4 regions of the Bacillus sp. SSR7 genome follow, and region 1 is predicted to be linked to each of the others. Evidence: riboswitches for the same ligand, from Rfam matches in the RefSeq annotation. Region 1 holds a riboswitch; each other region holds the start of a gene.
The links. A riboswitch is a leader RNA that binds a small molecule or an ion and turns the genes downstream of it on or off. The one in region 1 is predicted to bind thiamine pyrophosphate.
Positions count from the first base shown of each region.

Region 2: another riboswitch for thiamine pyrophosphate. It lies ahead of tenA (thiaminase II); the one in region 1 lies ahead of thiC (phosphomethylpyrimidine synthase ThiC).
Region 3: another riboswitch for thiamine pyrophosphate. It lies ahead of thiT (energy-coupled thiamine transporter ThiT); the one in region 1 lies ahead of thiC (phosphomethylpyrimidine synthase ThiC).
Region 4: another riboswitch for thiamine pyrophosphate. It lies ahead of tenA (thiaminase II); the one in region 1 lies ahead of thiC (phosphomethylpyrimidine synthase ThiC).

Region 1 is NZ_JBVVXV010000004.1:280,979-286,884, forward strand. Features, by position in the region: gene AC0NJG_RS10985 (cytochrome d ubiquinol oxidase subunit II) at 1-129, shown strand, start outside; gene AC0NJG_RS10990 (arsenic transporter) at 476-1,834, shown strand; gene thiC (phosphomethylpyrimidine synthase ThiC) at 1,936-3,696, opposite strand; TPP riboswitch at 3,810-3,925, opposite strand; gene lldP (L-lactate permease) at 3,997-5,658, opposite strand.
Region 2 is NZ_JBVVXV010000001.1:264,162-270,067, forward strand. Features, by position in the region: gene AC0NJG_RS01475 (RNaseH domain-containing protein) at 1-927, opposite strand, end outside; gene AC0NJG_RS01480 (homoserine dehydrogenase) at 1,227-1,706, opposite strand; gene AC0NJG_RS01485 (heterocycloanthracin/sonorensin family bacteriocin) at 2,060-2,371, opposite strand; partial or broken gene AC0NJG_RS01490 (N-acetylmuramoyl-L-alanine amidase C-terminal domain-containing protein) at 2,611-2,733, opposite strand; gene tenA (thiaminase II) at 3,048-3,737, opposite strand; TPP riboswitch at 3,861-3,966, opposite strand; gene ddlB (D-alanine--D-alanine ligase) at 4,039-4,953, opposite strand; gene pdxR (MocR-like pyridoxine biosynthesis transcription factor PdxR) at 4,958-5,906, opposite strand, start outside.
Region 3 is NZ_JBVVXV010000018.1:70,777-76,682, reverse strand. Features, by position in the region: gene AC0NJG_RS24475 (response regulator transcription factor) at 1-564, shown strand, start outside; gene AC0NJG_RS24470 (sensor histidine kinase) at 561-2,411, shown strand; gene thiT (energy-coupled thiamine transporter ThiT) at 2,621-3,289, opposite strand; TPP riboswitch at 3,376-3,477, opposite strand; gene AC0NJG_RS24460 (FeoA family protein) at 3,672-3,899, shown strand; gene feoB (ferrous iron transport protein B) at 3,896-5,884, shown strand; gene AC0NJG_RS24450 (FeoB-associated Cys-rich membrane protein) at 5,901-5,906, shown strand, end outside.
Region 4 is NZ_JBVVXV010000019.1:118,322-124,227, forward strand. Features, by position in the region: gene tenI (thiazole tautomerase TenI) at 1-537, opposite strand, end outside; gene AC0NJG_RS25440 (ABC transporter substrate-binding protein) at 548-1,549, opposite strand; gene AC0NJG_RS25445 (ABC transporter permease) at 1,546-2,298, opposite strand; gene AC0NJG_RS25450 (ABC transporter ATP-binding protein) at 2,298-3,047, opposite strand; gene tenA (thiaminase II) at 3,016-3,711, opposite strand; TPP riboswitch at 3,794-3,896, opposite strand; TPP riboswitch at 3,957-4,069, opposite strand; gene AC0NJG_RS25460 (SH3 domain-containing protein) at 4,339-5,499, shown strand; gene AC0NJG_RS25465 (hypothetical protein) at 5,505-5,843, shown strand.

The sequences.
Region 1 (5,906 bases):
TTTACAACGACAGAAACATTCTATGCATTACTTATTCTATATGCAATTGGGATCGCAATTTTATTACCAGGATTTATTTTCTTCTGGAATTTATTCTTGAAGGATCGAACTTTTTTGAAGGAAAAATAATATTGTGTGGGTCTGTTCCAAAAGATATTTTGGGATGGACCCTTTTGTCATTTTTTTCGGTAAATCGATATATTTTAAAAATCGCTCATATATTTTGATTTGCGATCGATATATTTCAATAATCGCTCATATAAATTTCATATACTACCTTACTGCCCCAGCAATTTATAGACTCCTCTCACAATAGTTATTTCACTAAGAGAGATACTTGTCCCATAACTTGAAAAACACATATTCACTATACTCCGTTATACGTCTAGTTCTTCTTATTTTTTGCTGAATATACTACCAATATAAACTTGAGACAAGCTACTTGTTCAAGGAAAAATAGAAAGGTAGGCAAAATATGAGCATTGAAATATGGATTACTATTATTGTATTCTTCCTAACGATGATTGTTATCTTTTGGCGACCTCGTGGTTTAAATGAGGCGTGGCCGGCAGCAATTGGTGCTGGCATTATCCTGATTACTGGACTTGTATCAAAACCAGACGTCATGGACATTATTAGTAAAATTGGCGGTGCCTCCATAACAATATTAGCGACCATCGTTATGGCGGTTATATTAGAAAGCTTCGGCTTCTTCCACTGGTCCGCAGCGAAACTTGCAAATTTAGCAAAAGGCTCTGGTCGTCGTTTATACTGGTATATTCAATTATTATGTTTTCTTATGACTCTCTTATTTAATAACGATGGTAGTATTTTAATTACAACTCCAATCCTAATTTTATTACTAAGAAACCTTAAATTAAAACCTCACCAACAAATCCCTTATTTATTAAGCGGTGCTTTAATCGCTACTGCATCTAGCGCACCAATTGGTGTAAGTAATATCGTAAATTTAATCGCATTAAACATCGTCCATATGACTCTTTATATGCATACTGCTATGATGTTTGTACCTGCAACATTAGGACTATTGTTTATGTCATGGCTCATGTATACGGTTTTGAAGAAAAAACTTCCGAAAAAATTACCTGTTTCTTCATATGATATCGAAGAAATATTCTTCACGAAAAACTTCCATCCGTTAAAGGGAAAAAATTCTGTTGATACGAAACAAAAACGTACAAAATTCATGCTAAAAGTATTAGGCTTCGTCTTCCTTATGCGCTGTCTTCTGTTCGTTGCATCCTTCTTATCTATTCCAATCGAAATCGTTGCCGTACTCGGTTCACTCGTTCTTCTTATCTGGAGATGGTACTACTTACGAACAAACCCTATCGATATTTTGAAAAAGACACCATGGCACATTTTAATTTTCGCTTTCTCTATGTACGTCATTATTTACGGACTTCACAATGCAGGTTTAACAGCTGCCCTTGTACAATGGCTTGAGCCAGTTGTAAATCAACATCTACTTTATGCTAGCTTTGCAATGGGCGGACTCGTTTCCCTCCTCTCTAACGTCTTCAATAATCACCCTGCACTTATGATTGGTACGATCACATTAACAGAAATGGGACTAGACCCAATCACTTTAAAAACTATCTATCTCGCAAACATTATTGGTAGTGACATCGGTTCACTATTACTACCAATTGGTACGCTAGCTTCCCTTATTTGGATGTATATCCTGAGACAAAACAAAATTAAAGTAAAATGGAAAGACTATTTAAGTGTATCCCTTATCGTTATTCCACTCACAACAGTCGTCACATTATTCCTCTTATTCTACTGGGTACACCTCTTCTTCGCTTTATAAACGACAGAAGCCCACTTTGCTACCGTCTTAGCAAAGCGGGCTTCTTCTATATTTAAGTTAGGTACTACAGTGTGATCAATCAAGTAAAGAGGTGTAACGTGTTATTGGTATAAATGACTACCAGTGTCTTTAAATTCTTTCGCTTTCTCTTTCATTCCTTTTTCAATTGCTTCTGTCGTTTCTAAATCATTTTCTTTTGCGTATTCACGAATATCATGTGAAATTCTCATACTACAAAACTTTGGTCCACACATGGAACAGAAATGAGCCGTTTTCGCACCTTCTGCTGGCAACGTTTCATCATGATACTCCATTGCACGTTCAGGATCTAAAGATAAATTAAATTGATCGCGCCAACGGAATTCAAAGCGAGCTTTTGAAAGTGCATCATCACGCTGATGAGCCGTTTTGTGCCCTTTCGCCAGATCAGCCGCATGCGCAGCGATTTTGTACGTAATAACACCTTCGCGTACATCATCTTTATTCGGTAAACCTAAATGTTCTTTCGGCGTTACATAACAAAGCATCGCTGTTCCAAACCAGCCAATCATCGCAGCTCCAATTGCCGATGTAATATGGTCATACCCTGGTGCGATATCTGTCGTTAACGGCCCAAGTGTATAGAACGGCGCGCCCTGACAAATATCAAGCTCTTTCTCCATGTTCTCTTTAATTAAATGCATCGGTACATGCCCAGGTCCTTCAATCATCACTTGCACATCATGTTTCCAAGCAATCTTCGTTAATTCACCAAGTGTTTCAAGCTCTGAGAATTGCGCTTCGTCATTTGCATCTGCAATCGAACCTGGACGCAATCCATCTCCAAGAGAGAACGAAACATCGTACTGCTTCATAATTTCACAAATCTCTTCAAAATGAGTGTATAGGAAGTTTTCTTTATGATGGAATAAACACCACTGCGCCATAATTGAACCACCACGCGAAACGATACCTGTCGTACGCTTTGCAGTAATTGGAATGTAACGAAGTAATACGCCAGCGTGAATCGTGAAGTAATCAACGCCTTGCTCCGCCTGCTCAATTAACGTATCACGATACACTTCCCACGTTAAATCTTCTGCAATTCCATTTACTTTTTCAAGCGCTTGATAGATTGGTACAGTTCCAACTGGTACAGGCGCGTTACGAATAATCCACTCACGCGTCGTATGAATGTTTTTACCTGTAGATAAATCCATAATCGTATCTGCACCCCAGCGAGTAGCCCACGTCATCTTCTCTACTTCTTCTGCAATAGAAGACGATACAGCAGAGTTACCGATATTTGCATTAACCTTCACGTGGAAATTACGTCCGATAATCATCGGCTCTGCTTCAGGATGGTTAATATTCGCTGGTAAAATAGCACGACCTTCCTCGATTTCCTTGCGAACAAACTCCGGCTCTACTCCTTCACGAATCGCAACGTATTCCATCTCAGACGTAATGATGCCATTACGCGCATAATGCATTTGCGTAACATTTGCACCTCGCTTCGCTCTAAGCGGTTTGCGATCCATCTGCGGGAAAACAGGTGTATGTTTTGAAGCCACCTTCACACCGTCATCCTCTGGTTTCACTTCGCGCCCTTCGTATGCTTCTACATCCCCACGCTCTAGAATCCAAGAGTGGCGCGGCGCCTGCAACCCCTTTTCCAGCTCCACTTTATACTCTGGATCCGTATAAGGACCGCTCGTATCATACACACGAATTGGCGGATTCGGAACGCCGTTTGTATCGCTTTGTTCAATCTCACGCATCGGCACCTTCATACCTTCTCGTGGTCCATCCACATACACTTTCTTACTTCCTGGTAAACTCGATTTCAATTCAATTTGCTCAGCTGAAACAGACTGTTTCATAACCTTTATTGCCCCCCTGTACGTGACAAGGACGAGATATGGCCAGCGTATGCCAAAATAAAAAGAGCCAGGTCCATAAAAAAATAAGGACCTGGCTCATAAAAGACATCTTTATGTAAAGCCGTTAACTTCCCTACGCTGGTACGAGCCAGATCAGGTCCAAAGGGTTAAGAAGTTCACGCGCTTCTCTCTCAGCCTACGCATACGTTAGGCACCCCTAGTTTATCACTGATTTAATTTTCAATACTTTCTCATCATACACGATAATCTGAAAAATGCAAAGTTTATTTCTTTTGCTCTTTATGGAATCATCCAAGTTAAATAATAAGCCTGAACATAAGTCATAATCCCCACAATTATTACGAAGAACAAACTATGCTTTACTGTAAACCGGAATAAATCTGATTCTTTCCCAGCAAGTCCTACTGCTGCACAAGCAATGGCAATCGATTGCGGAGAAATCATTTTTCCTGTTACACCGCCCGTTGTATTTGCTGCAACGAGAAGTACTTCAGATACACCGACTTGCTGCGCTGTAATTGCTTGTAAATTTGAGAATAATGCATTCGCTGACGTATCAGACCCTGTTAAGAATACGCCAATCCACCCTAAGAATGGTGAGAAGAACGGGAATAGTCCGCCAGTTCCTGCTAGTGCCAATGCTAGTGTAGAAGATAGCCCAGAATAGTTTGCGATAAATGCAAATCCTAATACAAATCCAATAGATAGAATTGGCATTTTAAGTTCACTTAAAGTTTCTTTAAATGTTACCACTGCATCTTTTACACTCATTTTCAAAATCAGCATGGAAATGAGACAAGCAATTAAAATTGCTGTTCCCGTTGCTGATAATACATCAAACTTCAAAATTGCCTCGTAAGGCGTCGCTTTATTTACAATAGGCTCTGCTTTCATTACTAAATTGTGCAAGCCTGGAATTTCAAACTTAAACACAAGGCTTTCCAATGCGCCGCCTGGAGCAAATAACGATTTAAAGAAACTTTGGCTCCAAATAACTACCATCACAGTTAAAACAATGAATGGAGACCATGCTTTTACGACTTTTCCTACTGTTAGTTTCGGCATAGATGTCGCCGTCGTTGCCGCAGCTACTTCTCTATTTGCTTGCCCCGATTGATAAATTTCTTTCGGTTGCCATACTTTTAAGAACAGCGCTAAACTCACTAAACTTACAAGTGCTGACGTAATATCCGGAAGTTCTGGTCCTAAGAATGTCGCTGTTATGAACTGCGTAATTGCAAATGAGCTACCTGCTACAAGTAAAGCAGGCCATGTTTGTCTTACCCCTTTCAACCCGTCCATTAAAAATACGATAAAGAATGGAACAAATAATGATAAGAACGGTAATTGATGTCCAGCCATTTGTCCAATTTTATGTGGATCAATACCTGTTACTTGTCCAGCAACTGTAATCGGAATACCCATCGCCCCGAACGCTACTGGTGCTGTATTTGCAATTAAACAAAGACCTGCTGCATATAAAGGATTTAACCCAAGACCTGCAAGAAGCGCTGCCGTAATCGCTACTGGTGCACCAAATCCTGCTGCCCCTTCTAAAAATGCTCCGAATGAAAAACCGATTAAAATAACGAGTAAACGATGATCATTCGTAATGGATAATACAGATGCACGAATCACATCGAATTGACCTGTTTTCACAGATATTTTATATAAAAATACCGACATAATGATAATCCAAGCAATTGGCCATAATCCGTATAAAAAACCATATCCAGTCGCTGCCATCGCCATCATGAACGGCATCTTATAAGCGAATAACGCCACTAAAATTGTAAGTACAACTGTAATAAATCCTGCCACGTACCCCTTCATGCGGAAAACTGCTAAAGCTAAGAAAAAAAAGATAATCGGAATAAGTGCGACTGCTGCCGAAATCCAAATGTTTCCGAACGGATCATAAACTTGTGTCCATGTGTTCATTGTTCTCTCCCCCTAAAGAATCCCCTTTTAAATAGAATAACCTCATCAATAGACTATCAGGTCATCATACCTTTCAGCCTAAAATAAAAAAACGTTTAAGAAAACGTTTTCAATAACTTTCATTTATACTGTACCATAACAATTTCCGTTTAAAAAGATTTTTTCGAAAATTTTATTATTTAACATAAAAATCTTACAAAATCGTCACCTTGCTGTAATGTTCATCGATAGAAAGCTTGCCAAAACTA
Region 2 (5,906 bases), on a different contig from region 1:
TCTCTCATTGTATGGAAGCAACACTCTAAGATTTGCTCCTAGCATATAATCTTTCGGATATTGAAGAATATGTTCTAATTCAACTTCTCCACCTATATGAAAATCATCTTTTAAATTTCTAAATATTTTAATCCACTTAATACCATTTGTAGCTTGTTGTACTTTTAGTTTTACAAACCGTAATTTTTTATTATTCAATGCAAATTCTGGAGTAGAAATTAATATCATGCCCCGTTTTCGTCTCAAAAGCAAAGGAATATCTGGATGGTTATATTCTTGATAAAACCTCCGAATTCCTATTGAAACATTTAATAATGGAATGTTCTCTCCTCCACGCGTTATATATTCGAACCGAAATACATAGGCGAAATAGTCTTCTGTTTTTTCATCTTTAATAGGCTCTGACATCGCCTCACAAATATTTTGTGATCTAAGAGGAGAAAAATATATATCTTCTTCGTGTATATTTTCTAATTGTACAGGACGTTCACAAAAAATATGTGAAATTAAAGCGGGCACCCACTTAGTATATACTTCCTTATCATGTAGTACTGTTAAATTAGAAATTAAATCGTAATGCCATTCATATTTTGGCGATTCTATTAATTTATTCGGTTTCCAATCATGAATAATCTCATACCAACTTTGAAAAATATAATCGAGTTGTTCTTTTCTAATAGGTTCTTTACATACAATCCATGGTGTATTTTCGTTTAATACATATGGATTATGCTGAATAAATAATATATCAGAAAACATATCATATAATCTTTCATTTAATCGTTTCAACTTACTCGTTAATAAAAATGTCTTATAATGTATCTCTACAATATCGAGCCATTCAATAGGAAAATATATAAATGATACGCTTTCGTTTAAAAGAGGTTCTACTATATTTTCAAATGTTAACAGTCTTAGTTTGTTCATAAAATCATTACTTCCTTTCTTTATTTGTCTTGATTGTCAAAAAACTAGCACTTGCTCTAATCCATTTAAATCAAGTATTTAAAAGAAAAGTAAAAAACATTTCTCCGAATCATATATTATTGAAACAGCCCATTTTAAAATAAAAAGTAATTATCATATACAGCCCCCTTAAAACAATATTTCAATACATACAAATTATACAATATAAATAACTTAATGTATTTATCATTTACAATAACTTTACAATAAAACTAAAAAAGAACACCTTAAGTCGGTGCTCTTCTTAAAAATATGAACCATTATGTAATTGAACATAAGGATAATATGAATCCTCCAAATGAAATTGCTCCTAGTAAACCTAATACAAATCCTGTTAAACAAATACAATCAGCAAGACAAATGGAAGACTGCGATAACGGAACAAATGACCTACTTGTATTCGATCCATATTGTTTTATTTTCTCATAATTCATATCTAACATGTAATGTAGACAGTTTACACCATCCTCAATAGTATGTAGAGATTCTTTTTCTAATCGTTCCAATAATTTACTATTACAAGCAACTGGAAGAGGATACAGCTTATCTAATTTCATATTTTGATAAATTAATTCTAAACGAGATAATATATTATCTTTCTTCTTTTCAGATGTTACAGTACTTTTCATGTAATTAAGTTCATTTAATAACATTGTCAATTCATCTCTTTTTCCGTATAAATCCTTAGCTATTTTTCTCTTTAGTTTGTACGAATGGATAATAGATTTAAATTCAATCATTTTAATACACTTCCTAATTAAATATTATTTACCCATTATTATATAGATAAACAGTACTTTTTAATCCTATTTAAAATACACTCAAGCCTCTTAATTTACTATCTATTAACATTACATTAACCTTACATATTTGTAATAATTTCATTAGCTACACACTAGCTAGTAGAAATCACTCCTTAAATTAGACAGACATTTGATGATAAATCCATAAAAAAAGCAATGATTAGATTTTAAATCTAATCATCGCTTTATCTACCTCACCTTGATTTACACCTATATATCCATTAGCGATAGCTATATTCTTTGTCGGCATGTACATGTATAAAGCTAATGTTTTTTATTAATAAATGTAGTCAATATTCATATATTACAATAGCATCAGAAGTACCATTAAAACAATTAGAGCAACTACCACAGCTGCCACAACCGCCACAACTAAAACAACCAAAACAACCGAAGCAACCAAAACAACGGAATCCACCACAGCGACCTGCACAACCGCCACAACGACCACAACCTCCACAGCGACCACAACCGCCACAGCGACGAGCAGCATCTTCAATATAGTAATATGGATATTGGTTTTGCTGATCCCAATACACAATATCTCCAGACCGGTAATCATTAAGGCTTAACGCTTGTAGTTCTTGTTGAAACTGATTCATTTTCATAACCTCCGTTTATAAAATAAAACCTCATCGATGCTTTCCTATATCTCTGTTCGTTAAATCTAAGTAGAAATAGCGCTATAAACTAAGTTCAATTCATACACCAACAAAGTATGACTTAACACTAGATGATGCACCTTGTTTATGTACCTATTTTTACTATGGGCTCATTTTTATAAATAGAAATTATAAAATTTGAATTCTAGTGTTATATCTTCATGCTTACTAAGTTCAATTCATTTCTCAATAACCATGATGCCGTACCCTTTACGTTCAAGGTAGAATTTCATTCCATTACGCTGTTCATCTGAAGTTGGAGCAGTAACGAAATATGTTAATCCGTTTGTTTGTAATATAAAGTGAAACTTTAATCAGTGGGGGGTTTCTTCATCCCCACTGATTATCAGCCCTCACCAATCGGACTTTTATGGGCAGTTGATCCCCGCCTAACTTCTTTGCTTTCGCTGAATTTTGCGGTGGGGGTCTTACTGCCCATTAAAGCGGGATAAATGTGGCAGAAGTTTAACCAGTTAATGCGCAAAAAATTAACTTAACTAACTTATCGATATGACATTTTGCCGTATCCGTAACACTATCAACTTTACGCAAATCTAGCAAGAAAAAATATATAGATAGGCATTATCCATACCTATCTATAATGTTACTTTCATTTTTATCCAATTACATCTTTTACGTCTGTATCCACTGGCCACTTTTCTAAAGTATAAGCCATTTCCCAAAATGAATATTCATATTGACTACTAATAATAAAATGTTGTTTCATTCGCTTACGGTCTGATTCAGTTACTTTTTCAGCGATAGTATCTAACCGTGTAATTTGCTCTTCAACTAATGTACGGAACCAATCAGATCCATAAGCAGAAATCCATTCGTTATAAATTGGCTCTTCTGGCTGACACTCTTTTAAACGCTCACCAATTTCATAATATAACCAATAACAAGGTAAAATGGCTGCAATGATATCGCCTAAATGTCCTTCGTACGCAGCACGATACATATGTGAAGTATATGCGTATGCAGTTGGAGCAGGGATAAAATTATCTTTTTCTTCTTGTGTTATCCCTAGTTTCTTCGCAAAATTCTCATGTAATGATAATTCCGCCTCATATGTATTTTGGGCATGGTGTGCCATACGAGCTGTCGTTTCTAATTCCAGTGCTTTTGCAGCTCCTAATGTTTGTACTCTAGCAAAGTGACTTAAATAATATGAATCTTGAAGCACGTAATAGCGAAAACTAGCTAAATCTAACGTTCCTTCACCAAGTTTTTTTACAAAAGGATGATGAAAACTAGCTTCCCAAATTGAATCTACTTCTTTACGCAATGATTGTGAAAAAGTCATTTAAATTCCTCCAATAATTCATTTAATATAAGTATTTATCCACAGCTATTAACGCTTTAAAATAAAAAAACTTTCTTTACAGGCGTAAAGAAAGTGAAATTGACAGTATTTATACATAAAATAGCAATGTCTTTTCCACTTCCCTACGCTGGCATTAACCAGATCAGGTACTAAGAGTCTCAAATTCCCATTTGATCTCAGCCTATAATAGGCCCCCCTAGTGGATAAATATTTAATTATCGTATTGTATTCATCATAACACACTTCATGTTACTGTCAAAAGTATTCATAATACCACTACTTAAAACCCTTCTTCTTTTCTTACTCTTAATGAAGTTTCAATAATCATATCTAATAGTTTACTATAATGAATTCCCGCTGCACCTGCACTTTTCGGTAGTAAACTTGCTTGTGTCATCCCTGGTAATGTATTAACCTCCATTACATATGGAATACCGTCTTTCACCATCATATCAACTCTTGCATAAACACTACATTTTAATGCTTTATAGCAAGCCAGTGACGCTTTGTTTACACGTTCTTTTAATTCAGCTGGAAGTTCAATAACTTCTTCAATAGTACCTGCATCATCATATTTCGCATTGTAATCAAAGAACTCCGCTGCATGTCGAATTGAAATGATAGGTAACTGTTTACCATCAAAAATGGAACATGTAATCTCATCACCTTTTATATATTTCTCTATTACTACTTCAGAATCCCATTCGAACACAGTTTCTAGCATTGAAATTAATTCGTCTTTATCATAGACAATTTTCACCCCAACACTCGATCCACCAGAGTTTGGTTTTACCACTAAAGGAAATCCTAATTTATCTAATTCATCAAGATTAAGATCCTCCATTTTTGTAAGTTCAATCCAATCTGGTGTTTCTATTCCTTCATAACGTAAAATCTTTTTCGAAATATTTTTGTCCATACATATACCGCTAGATAACATATTGCTTCCGCTATATGGAATACCTAAACTTTCAAGCGTTCCTTGAACTGTCCCATCTTCTCCGTATTTTCCGTGTAATGCGAGCAGCGCGAAATCAATGTCCTTCGCTTTTTCGATTAAATCCATTTTTTCGTTTAACGTAATTGGAACTATTTCATACTTACTTTTATCTAAATGTGCGATCATTTCATTTCCAGTCATAATTGATACTTGTTTTTCAGAAGATACTCCACCCATAATAACGCCAATTCTCATTTCCTCAACTCCAAATTTCATTTTTTATTGTATCACCAATTATTTTGATTCCCCGAACTATGTCTTCTTCTTTCAGACGTGAAAATCCTAATCGAAACGTGTTCGCTCCTCCTCCATCAGAATAAAAAACATCTCCAGGAGAAAATGTAACCCCTTGCTCATAACACTTTTGCAAAAGCGTACGGGCATGAATTTTTTCTTCTAACTCTATAAATAAATGGAGGCCACCATCACCGGTCATTCTTTGAAACGGAATGTACTCGTTACATGCCCCAACAGCTAACTCATATTTTTTCTTATAAACTGATCTTGCCTTTTTTAAATATTTTTCAAAATATCCTTCATGTAAATATTGAAATAGAACAGCTTGATCTAATGTAGAAGTGTGAATCGTTCTTGCTCTTTTTACACTTTCTAAATGATGAATTAGTTCTTTATCTGCAATAATCCATCCTACACGTAAACCAGGGAAAAGTACCTTCGAAAAGCTACTAATATAAATCACATTATTACCAGCACCAGCAAAAGTTAATAATGGTGCTAAATGTGAACCTGAATAACGTAGTTCTTCATTAAATCCATCTTCTATAATAGGAATTTTATATTTTGAAAATAATCTCATCAGTTCCGTTCTTTTCTCCGAACTCGTGACAATACCAGTTGGATTATGATAAGAAGGAATTAAATACGCGAAATCAAAATCCTTTTTACGCAAACTTTTTTCTACTTCATTCGTATCGATGCCATCTTCATTCATATTTATTCCATGCACTTCAAGTCCATGTAAACGAAAAAGCTTCAACGCAGCATGATGAGTTGGATTCTCACAAATAACCCGCCCTGATTTCTTCGATAATGAGGAAAGTACAATATCCAATCCTTCGGTAAATCCATTTGTAATTAATATATCTTTATTTGAAATATCTACACCTTTCATTTCCATATAATGAAGT
Region 3 (5,906 bases), on a different contig from region 1:
GAGGAAGAAGAGGTTGATTTAGTTATTTTAGATATTATGTTGCCAGAACTTGATGGGTGGTCCGTTTGCCGAAGGATCCGTAAAACATCCGAGGTTCCTATCATTATGCTGACGGCACGTGTAGATGAAGATGATACGTTACTTGGATTTGAACTTGGGGCAGATGACTATGTGACGAAGCCATATAGCCCACCAATTTTATTAGCAAGAGCAAAAAGGTTGTTAGAGAGTAGAAAAGTGACAAAGCAACTTTTAGAGAATGAAGATGATACATTATCGATTCATGGTATCCATGTCCATTTTCCGTCGCGTACTGTTACGGTAGATAAAACAGATATAAATTTAACACATACAGAATTTGAAATATTAGCGTACTTTATGAAAAATCAAGGGATTGTTTTAACACGAGAGCAATTAATTTCAAGAATTTGGGGATATGAATTTGCTGGTGATGACCGAACCGTTAATAGCCATATTCGTAATTTAAGAAATAAATTAGGAGAGAAAGCAAAGTACATTACAACTGTAGTACGAACAGGTTATAAATTTGAGGGGAATGTATGAGAAAAGGGATTGTACTAAAATTATTTATCCTCACTACAGCATTATGTATGTTAATTTTAGCGACGATATTTATTGGACAAACGATATTTTTTAAACAATATTATGCGAATAGAAAAGTGGAAGATATTAAATTGAATTTAAATTCCTTCGAAAAGAATTATTTGAACTATGCAGGAAGTGTAGAAGGAATTCAGAAGCTGGAGCAAGACTTTTTAAGAGAAAATAATACGTGGATTACGACATTAGACCAGAATGGGAATTTAAAACATGCAGATGATTTTTATTTTGAAGTAACGATAGATCGTAAGCAACAGAAGAGTTTTGGACAACAAACATTCAAAATTCCTTTATACAATCTCGTCAATATAGAAGAGATTGATAATAAATCATCAAATCCGTTTTTAGGCCAAGAAATTTATTTTTCTGGCGTGAAAAAAGATGATAGTTATATTCCATTCTATTTCGCGTTAGGCAAGCAAAATTTAAGCGGATCTAATAAACCGTTAGAAAAAGCGTTTCAGGAGAAAAGGAAATTAAATGAGGAGAAAAAGAGAGCAGCCGGGGAACAACTTGCTAAGGAAAAGAAACCAGCTGTCCAGGAAGAATCTGCTCAAGAATTAGATGCTTACATAAGTGGGCGGGTTACGAAAGTTCAGCTTCCTGATGTAACAGGTCCTATAAATCCAATTTATAAAAATAGCATCTTCTTAGATAACATAAAAGAATTTCAAACGGATTTATTATTAAAAGAGAGCAAGCACATACAATATGCAATACAAACAATGGACTATGAAAAAAATGATATTAAATATAAATTATTAATCAAGCCAACAAAAGAAAAAGATGGATCAGTAACTTATATATATGCGATGGCTTCTTTACAGCCTGTAGATGAAGCTGTACAAATGGTGCAAGATTACTACATTTACATCATTGCATTTGTAGTTGTTCTTATTTTTCTAGCGTCATTCTATTATTCAAAACAAATTGCAAAGCCGTTATTAAAAATAAATGATACAACGAAGAAAATAGCGCATTTAGATTTTACAGAAAAAATACCGATTACTTCAAAAGATGAAATTGGTGATTTATCGAAAAATATTAATGTATTATCCAATAAACTCCATTCCCATATTGGACAGCTAGAACAAGATATTGAAAAGGAAAGAAAATTAGAAAAGACGCGGAAAGAATTCATTTCTGGTGTTTCGCATGAACTAAAAACACCGCTGAGTATTATGAAAAGCTGTATTTCTATTTTAAAAGATGGAGTAGCTGAGCATAAAAAGGAGTATTATTTTCAAGCGATGGAACGAGAAGTAGATAAAATGGATACGTTAATTTTGGATATGCTGGAGTTAGCTAAATTTGAGTCAGGTACATATAAAATGAAAAAGGATCCATTTTATATTGATACAGTAATGGAAGATATATGTGAACACCTTTCTGTAGAAATAGAGAAAAAAGAACTTCATGTTCATAAAAATATAGGTCCATTTGAAGTAGTCGCAAATCAAGGCCGGATTGAACAAGTCATCGTGAACTTCATTACGAATGCTATACGTTATACACCAAATAAAGAAGATATTATTATTTCTACAATAGATGAGAAGGATCGTATAAAAGTGTGTATTGAAAATAAAGGTACTCACATTGAAGAAGAGCAATTAGATAAAATTTGGGATCGTTTTTATCGCGTGGATGCAGCTCGTCAACGTTCGCAAGGTGGAACAGGTCTTGGGCTTGCCATTTCAAAGAATATTTTAGAACTACATGATGCTGAATATGGAGTAAAGAATACAGAAGATGGTGTATTATTTTATTTCTACTTATTGAAAAAAGCGTAGATGATGCATGCTACGCTTTTTTAATTTATTTTCATATTATCTTTACTTAATCTTTATTTTCAAGCGATATAATCTGGTTAGAAAATGAGGTTATGTAAGGAGTCGATGAACCGTGCATAGCAATTGGCTAAGTATAATGGTATTTATTTTTCTTTGCGCATTTATTGTTTTTTTAATTGATATTACGATATGAACAAAAAGAGCGCTTATTAAGCGCCCTTTTTGTTTGCATTTATTTGATAAGCATTGATGCTCTTGAATAAGCGTGGTGAAGTAAGGAATAAAAATATAAGTAAAACGGTACATAGAATATAGGAACCAATCATTGTACTACCATTTACGATTAATGAATAAAGCACAGCTGATTGACCTTTCGGCGCATATTGCCCCCAGAAAATAATACCGGCAATAAAGTGACAGAAGTAGCGAGCAAAGCTACCGATAAATGTAGCAAGGATAATATAACCAAGAACTTTTTTTCCTTCGTTTTGTTTTGAAGAAGGTTTGTCTTTACGGCTACCTAAATTTGATTGTTCTAAGTTATTTTCATTAGACGTTAAAAGTGCTTTTTGAATTGGACGATAGAATAAGCCAGCAAATCCGATAAAAGCAAAGGCAATGAAGTACTCAATGAATGCTTGAATAGGTGTTAAAATGTAAGCATCTCCCACGACAATTTGTAATAGTCCCCAAACTAAACCACCTAAGAAAGCTGATTTAAAGCCCCAGCGGTATGCAATAATAAAAATAGGAATCATAGCAAATGAAATGGAACCGCCTGTTGGAAGTTTAATTGATAATGGTAAAATATCGATGACCAGGGCGAAGGCTGCAAGAATAGCAGATTCGATCATCGCTTGTAAATTGGTGTTACGCATGTTGTCTCCCCCTAAATCCAAGTTGTACAAAAAAGAATAGATATCATAGGAGGATACGAAATACGTAAATAAAAATGAGGTATGTATTTCGGACGTTTGCACAATCCCTGCGTTAGCATTAACTAACAGGTTCGAAGGGTCGGAACGAAGTGTTCCCTCTCAGCGACATGGCTCCCCCTGTGATAACGAGATTCTTTATTTGCTACTGTTTATTGTAAGCGAAATGGATGAGAATGGCAAATGAATACAGTATGACAATAATTGAAATAGAATTGTAGCAAAATGTTAATAAATATGAAGTAAAAAGTTATAGTCCAAGTGAAATAGAGTATGATATAATTTTTTTGAAAATAATTATCATTCTCTTCTGAGGGGGAAGTTTATGAGTTTAGTAGATATTAAAATTGGTGAGAAAGTGTTAGTAAAAAGCGTTCATTCTTTAGATCAACTATTAAAGAGAAGACTAGCTGCTTTCGGTCTTTCTGAAGGAAGCGAACTTCGTATGAAACAAAAAGCGATGTTCAAAGGTCCTTGTACATTGGAGTGTCGTGGACAGTTAATTAGTATTCGTCATTGTGACGCGAAAATGATAAAGGTGGAATTAGCGTGAATAAGGTTGCTTTGCTAGGGAACCCGAATACAGGGAAGACATCGTTATTTAATGCACTTACTGGTTCTTATGAGTATGTAGGAAACTGGAGTGGTGTAACAGTAGAAAAGAAGGTTGGTAAATTAAAAGATAAGCAAGGAACATTAATTGATTTACCAGGCGTTTATGACTTGAATCCAGTTTCACGTGATGAAGGTGTTGTAACAAACTTTCTACTAACAGAAGAATTTCAGCATATGTTAAATATTGTGGATTCCTCGCAGTTTGAACGAAATATGCATTTAACGTTGCAATTACTTGAATTTGGTAAGCCAGTTTCAATTGGTTTAAATATGATTGATGTGGCGAAGCAAAGAGGAATTGTAATTGATGTAAAACGATTATCAGAACAATTAGGTGTAACAGTCGTTCCTGTCGTTGCAAGAAGTGGAAAAGGCTGTGAAGAACTACTTGCGACTCTTAAAGAAAATGACAAAAAAGAGAAAAAGCCATTCCTTATTTCATATGGTGTACAAATGGATGAAGGAATCGAAGAGGTAATTTCTCTTTTAGAGAAAGCGAATTATGAGCATCCAAGATGGTTAGCTCTTCAATTTTTAAGTAATAACGAAGTAGTAGAAAAAGAAATGAAAGCATTACCAATTTATAAGGAACTTGTAGCCATTCGATCTCGCTTAGAAAGAAAACTTGATTGTACGTTGGAAGAGCACATTTACAAAACTCGTGAAGCGTATATTGAAAAGTTAAAAACAAATGTTATGAAGCATGAGAAAGAAGGGAAAATTCCTTTTTCAGAAAAAATTGATAGATTAATTACACATAAAATTTTAGGACTTCCAATCTTTTTAGCAGTTATGTTTTTTATTTTTCAGGTTACGTTTACGTGGATTGGTACACCATTATCTGATATGTTAGATGAGTTTTTTGGTGGAAAGCTTACGGATTGGGTGACAGCTGGACTTACAAGTGTTGGAGCTTCTGATTTTATTCAAGCACTCGTTACAGAAGGTATTATTGCCGGTGTTGGTGCCGTATTAGTATTCGTTCCACAAATCTTTGCATTATTCTTTTTCATTTCATTATTAGAAGACTCAGGGTATATGGCGCGAATTGCAGTTGTTATGGATAGAATTATGGAATTCTTCGGCTTGAATGGAAAAGCGTTCATTCCAATGATTATCGGTTTCGGATGTAATGTTCCAGGTATTATGGCAGCGAGAACGATTGAACAAGAAAAAGAACGTTTACTTACAGTTCTTGTAACGCCATTTATGTCTTGTTCGGCACGTTTACCTGTATATGCGTTATTTGCGGGCGTATTCTTCCCGCATAGTCAGGCGACTGTTGTGTTTTCTTTATATGTTGCAGGGATTGTCCTTGCGTTATTAGTTACAAAAATTATGTCTCTTACCATTTTAAAAGCGGAAAAGTCTATTTTCGTCATTGAACTACCTCCTTATCGCGTGCCACAAGCAAAAACATTATGGCTGAGCACATGGGAGAAAGGGAAAGGATTTGTTCGTAAAGCAGGTACATTTATCTTCGGTGGTTCTGTTGTCATTTGGCTATTAAATTATGCAGGTCCATCAGGATTTGGTGTTGATATGGGAGACAGTTTCTTAGCGATGATTGGTGGATTTATCGCACCACTATTTGCACCGCTTGGCTTTGGAACGTGGCAAGCTGCAGCATCCCTTTTAACAGGATTTTTAGCGAAGGAAGTTGTCGTTTCTACAATGGCAATTATTTATGCAGTTAAAGAAGATGTGCTTGGAAACGTAATGGGAGCACATTATACAGCATTATCAGCTTATGCATTTATGTTCTTTATTTTATTATATGTTCCGTGTTTAGCGACAGTAGCCGTTATTAAACGTGAAACAGGATCAGCGAAGTGGACGATTTTCTCTGTCGTGTATCCACTCGTTGTTGCTTATGTATTAACGTTCATTATATACCAAGTTGGATCCTTACTCGGATTCTAGAAGGAGATGTATTGTGATGATG
Region 4 (5,906 bases), on a different contig from region 1:
AGACATAACAGCGATACCACTGACGCCGTTAGTAAGAACATCTCCAGTGTTTTCCGGAGTGATTCCTCCAATTGCTGTAATCGGTATGGATAAACACTTTGCAATGTCTGAAATTTCTTCAAGCCCTCTCGCTGGCACACCTTTTTTACAATCTGTCGGAAATACATGACCATAAACGAGTGAATCCGCGCCATTCTTAAATGCATCGATCGCCTCTTCTAAAGAATGCACAGAATAACCGACATGCAAATAAGAAAACTTTTCTTTCACTGACCTTACATCTGCGCTTCGATACCCTAGCTGCACGCGCGGAATGTTTAATAAAATAGCAATATCAATTCGATCATTTATCACTATTTTGGATGCTGGAAAGCCCTTCTTCAAAAGACTTTCCACACCTTCATACAATTCCTTCGTACTTTTCTCACGCTCACGAATATGCAAATAATCAATTTCACTTTCAATTTGCATCGCTACATTCACTAACTCTTCGAATGACATGTGCCCATTTGAGATTACATGAAGCTCATTTTTCATATTCATTCGCCTACTTTAAAATGTTTTCGAATAACTCATCGGCCGGAACGATTTCTTTCGTCATTCCTTTATCTTTCAGCCATTTATTTTGTTTCTCCCATGACTCTTTTGAATCTGATAAAAATGGCTCATCCTTCGTTTCCATCTTCTCTAATAAAATTTTCATACTTTCTTTTTCAACTTCTGGTACAAGCGGGAAGTTTTCTTTTTCTTGATGATTTAATAAAATATTTAATGCTTCATCTGGATTTTTCTTCATGAAATCATAACCTTTTTTTGTACCACGCAAGAAAGCTTGCAACGCTTCTTTATCTTTTTTCAATGTTTTATCACCTGTTACAAATACAAGCTCATGATAATTCGGTACACCATAATCTGCTGGATTAAAGTATGCTGGTTCATGACCTTCATGACGCATAACAGGTACTTCGTGGTTAATGTATGCTCCTGTTACCGCATCCACTTTTTTCGTGATTAATGCTGGTACTAAATCAAAACCAACATCGACTACTTTCACTGTATCTGGATTACCACCAGCTTCTTTTACCATCGTTTTTAAATACATCTCACTTAAAGGTGTTCCAGAATATCCAACTGTTTTACCCTCTAAATCTTTTGGCGATTGAATGCCTGCAGACTTCAGCGATACAACATGATTTAATGGTGAACGTACGACAGCTCCAATTGATTTCACTGGAATTTGTTCATTTGCTTTTGCCATGACAACATCTGGCTGATAATATAAGCCCACTGTTACTTTTCCTGCAGCTGCTAACGTTAATGGGTCAGTAGGATTAGAAGGAAATTTAATATTCACCTTTACTCCTTCTTCTTTAAAGTAGCCTTTTTCAATTGCTGCATAAATAAAACTATGTACCGCATTTGGATACCAATCAAGCATGACCGTTATTTCTTTCTCTTTTTTACTTTTGTCCGATGCTGAATTACTCGAACATCCAGCAATCATTGCAACTAATAATGTAAACACAAAGATGCGTTTTAAAAATTTCATGAATGCTTCCTCCAACTAATAAATTTCTTTTCTAATACCGAAATAAGTACGACGAAGAAAATAGCTAATAATGATAACAATACAATGGGTGCAAATACACCCGCTCCGTCTAACTGCGTCATCATTCTCTTACTGAAATATCCTAGCCCCGCTTGTGCACCGAGCCATTCACCAATTGCCGCCCCAATTACACTAAGCGGTACTGCAATTTTTAAAGCTGAGAAAAAATAAGGAAGAGCAGACGGCAATTTTAATTTAAGAAAAACATCTTTTTTCGTTGCCCCATACGTAACTAAAAGCTCCTCCCATTCTTTTTTCGTACTGCGCAGTCCATCATACGTATTGACCGCAATTGGGAAAAACGTAATTAAAACCGTAACAACAACCTTACTCCAGATCGTATATCCAAACCATAAAACGAAAAGCGGAGCAAGCGCTGTAATAGGAATCGTTTGTGAGGCAACTAATAATGGATAAAAAGCTCTCTCCATCCAATTACTCGCATTCATTAACATCGCTAGCCCTACCCCAAGTACGATAGAAATAGCCACTCCTATTAAAACGACATATAATGTTGCAGGCAAATGAACCGTAAATAATATATCTTTTAGTTTCCATATTTTCATTACAATTGCAGACGGTGACGGTAAAATGTACATTTCATCTACAATTCTTGCGCCTACTTCCCAAAGAGCAAGTAAAATACTAGAAAGCGTAAGAGCAGGTAATAGCTCCTTCAACCGGTTCATCATACGAGTACCTGCCTTTGCAACATACTAAGGAGCTCATCTTTAAGCGCTATCACTTCAGGCTTATATAAATCTTTTCTTGTCCGATTACGATCAAGCGGTACAATCCTCTCGGTTAAAGTAGTTATCGGTTGATTTTCTACAACGAAAATTCGATTAGAAAGAAACAATGCTTCTTCCACATCATGAGTGATAAATAAAATTGTTTTTTCCCACTCTTTCCATTGTTCAAACAACCATTCTTGCAAAGATGCCTTCGTTAAAGCATCCAACGCGCTAAACGGTTCATCTAACAGCAATATCTCCCCGCCTGTTAATAAAGTTCGAATAAAGGATACGCGTTGTCTCATACCACCAGATAAATCTTTCGGATATTTTGTCTCATACCCTTGTAAGCCAAATTTATGCAATAGTTCCTTTGCCCTTATTTGTGCTTCTTTCTTCTGTACACCTTGGCACTCTAACGGTAGGGCAGCATTCTCAATAATCGTTCTCCACGGCAGGAGCATATCTTTTTGGGGCATATACCCTACAGGATGGCTCTTTGTTTCTTTCAGCTCTATCTGTCCCGTACTTACTTCTTCTAAACCTGTAATAAGGCGAAATAAAGTACTTTTCCCGCATCCACTCGGTCCGATAATACTTACAAACTCTTTATCTTGTATAGAAGCATTTAATTCATTGATGATTGGCTTCTCATCATAATGAAAAGAAACATTATGAAACTGTAGTATGTTCTTGCTCCTCAAATCCCCACATCTCCTTACGATAGGACATATCCCAGAATAAATATTCAAATCGACTGGAATATAGGAAAATCTCTTCTAATCGATCTAGCTCTTTTTCAGACTTTCCAACTGCCATTTCATTTAATAAATCGATTAACCAAATACAAAGGTTACCGTATTCTTCAGAACTATATCCTTGAATCCACTCACCAAAGAATTCATGATCCCTTGCTCCAGGAATATCATTTAAACGCTTTCCAATTTCCCAGTAGCTCCACATACATGGAAGAAGTGCTGCTATTAATTCTGCAAGTGTGCCATTTTGAGATACAGACATCATGTAATTTGTATAAGCTAGATTTTTAGCAGATGGCTTTGCAGACTCTATCTCCTCTATAGAAATTCCAAGTCTTTTTGCATATTGTTTATGAATTGTCATTTCTCCATTTAATATCCCATCAATTTGTTCAGCAAATTTCCCCATTACTTGTGGATTCGTTGCCTTTACAACACCGATCGCATATAGCTTTGCATAATCTAACAAATATAAATAATCTTGAATAATGTAATACTGAAACTTATCTTTTTCTAATGTGCCATCCCCCATACCTACAACAAATGGATGATTATGACTCATCTCCCAAACTGGTTGTACAGTTTCTAATAATCTATCGCAAAATTTCATTTCTCTATCCCCTTTCAATTTATATATCTAAATAAAAAACCACTTCTAAATAAGAAGTGGTTACAGCAAATAAAATTATAATTTATTCGTTGCTCCACTTCCCTTCGCTAGTATTACCTAGATCAGGTCTGTAAGGGTTAAGGATTATTCCTCTCTCAGCACAACAAGCACCCCTAGTGGTTTCAATATGAAATTTTCAAATAAAAAAGCCCCGTTTCTATACGCAAAGAAACGGGGACTCATTATTAGTGTCCGAATTGCTTCCCTACGCTAGCATAATCTAGATCAGGTAATAAAAAGGATCAAAGACTTAAGGTCTTACTCTCAGCTGGCAACACCAGCTCTCCTAGCAAACTATAAAATTATCACTGTCAGTATAACACCGTAATAAGACATCATCAACTTTTTTAATTTTCTCAATTGTCAACAAAATAACAAAGCCATATAATACTTATATTCTATTTTGGAAATTATTATCCTAATGAATTGGATAAAAATGAATCATTATCCTCAAAAAATTTATTTTTATATTGATTTCATATTACATTTATGTGAATACACCCACTATATTATATCTTTATACTATAATAAAATTACAACTATACAACTAGAGGAGGTCTCTATTATATGAATATGAAAGCTACTGCTTTAACAGCAACTACTGTCGCAATTGCTTCTTTACTTCCTTCTATGGGAGAAACAAATGTACAAACAGCCAACGCTGAACAATTATCTAATGTGAAAACTGGATATGTCAAAGTCGATCAAGTAGCCTTACATACAAAAGATAACACAAATAGCTCATCAATTGATACAATTCGCTTTAATACGAAAGTGAATATACTTGAAACAACTAATGACTGGTATAAAGTATCTGTTAATAATAAAGTAGGTTACGTACAAAAAGATTCTATTCTACTAAAAAACAAACTTCAATCTAATAATCAATATATCGTCAATGCCAATGCATTAAACGTTCGTTCTGAACCTAATCTAGAATCTTCAATTTTAGATGTATTACCAAATGGGAAATTCGTTACCATTCAAGAAGAACAAGGCGAGTGGTATAAAATTTTACATAATGGCAAAACAGGTTACGTACAAAAGGCATTCGTATCTAATGGTTCACAGCCTTTAGTAAAAGGCATCACAGTTCAAAATAATGCGAAATACACAGTTGCAACACCTAAACTTAATGTACGTAGCGACGCTAGTACAAGTAGCGCACTACTTGGTTCATTGCAAAATGGTACACAATTACAAGTAGTGGAAACTGTAGGAACTTGGTATAAAATTCGTTTTGGCACAGGATACGGATACGTGGCAAAACATTATGTAGTGCAAAACCAAACGCAATCACAAGCTCAAACGGCTCAACCTACTTCCATTCCAGCCGTTTTCAAATTCCCTACTCAAGGAAGAATTAGCTCAACATTTGATATGCGCTGGGAACAAATGCATTATGGTATAGATATCGCAGCTCAGGGTAATGTCTCTATCCAGGCGGCGGCGGCAGGTAAAGTCGTGAAATCATATTATTCAGCTAGCTATGGCAATGTTGTGTTCATCGCTCATCAAATAAACGGGAAATTATATACAACAGTCTATGCTCACATGAAAGATCGCACTGTACAAGCTGGTGATCAAGTACAAGCTGGACAATTAGTAGGTCATATGGGAAACACAGGTCATTCATACGGGCAACATCTTCATTTTGAATTACACAATGGAGAATGGAATTTTGAAAAAACAAATGCAGTAAACCCACTGCCATATTTAGTTAGGTAAATTGTATGCCACGCAATATCAATATACCTCTCTTAATTGAATACTTAGCCTTTTTAGGCTTAATCTGTTGCTTAGTAATTTATAATACAAATACTGTATTTTTATCTATTATCATTGCTTTTGTTGCTTTAGAAATTATGATGGAAGCTTTTCAAGTTCAACTAAAACAAAAAATTGCCCATATTTATAATGCCATCTTTCTATTAAGTGCCTTAATAACAAATATTATTAGTAATGGTTTTTATTTATCTACCGTATTTCCCGTATTCTTTATGGCTGTTTTATTAATCATAGCTAGATACATTCATGTTCCTACTAACAAAAAACACGAACAAGAAGCTTAGAAAGAGGAGACACCGTGTATCAATCTTTCAAAGATAATCCGCTAAAATATATATTGAATTTAT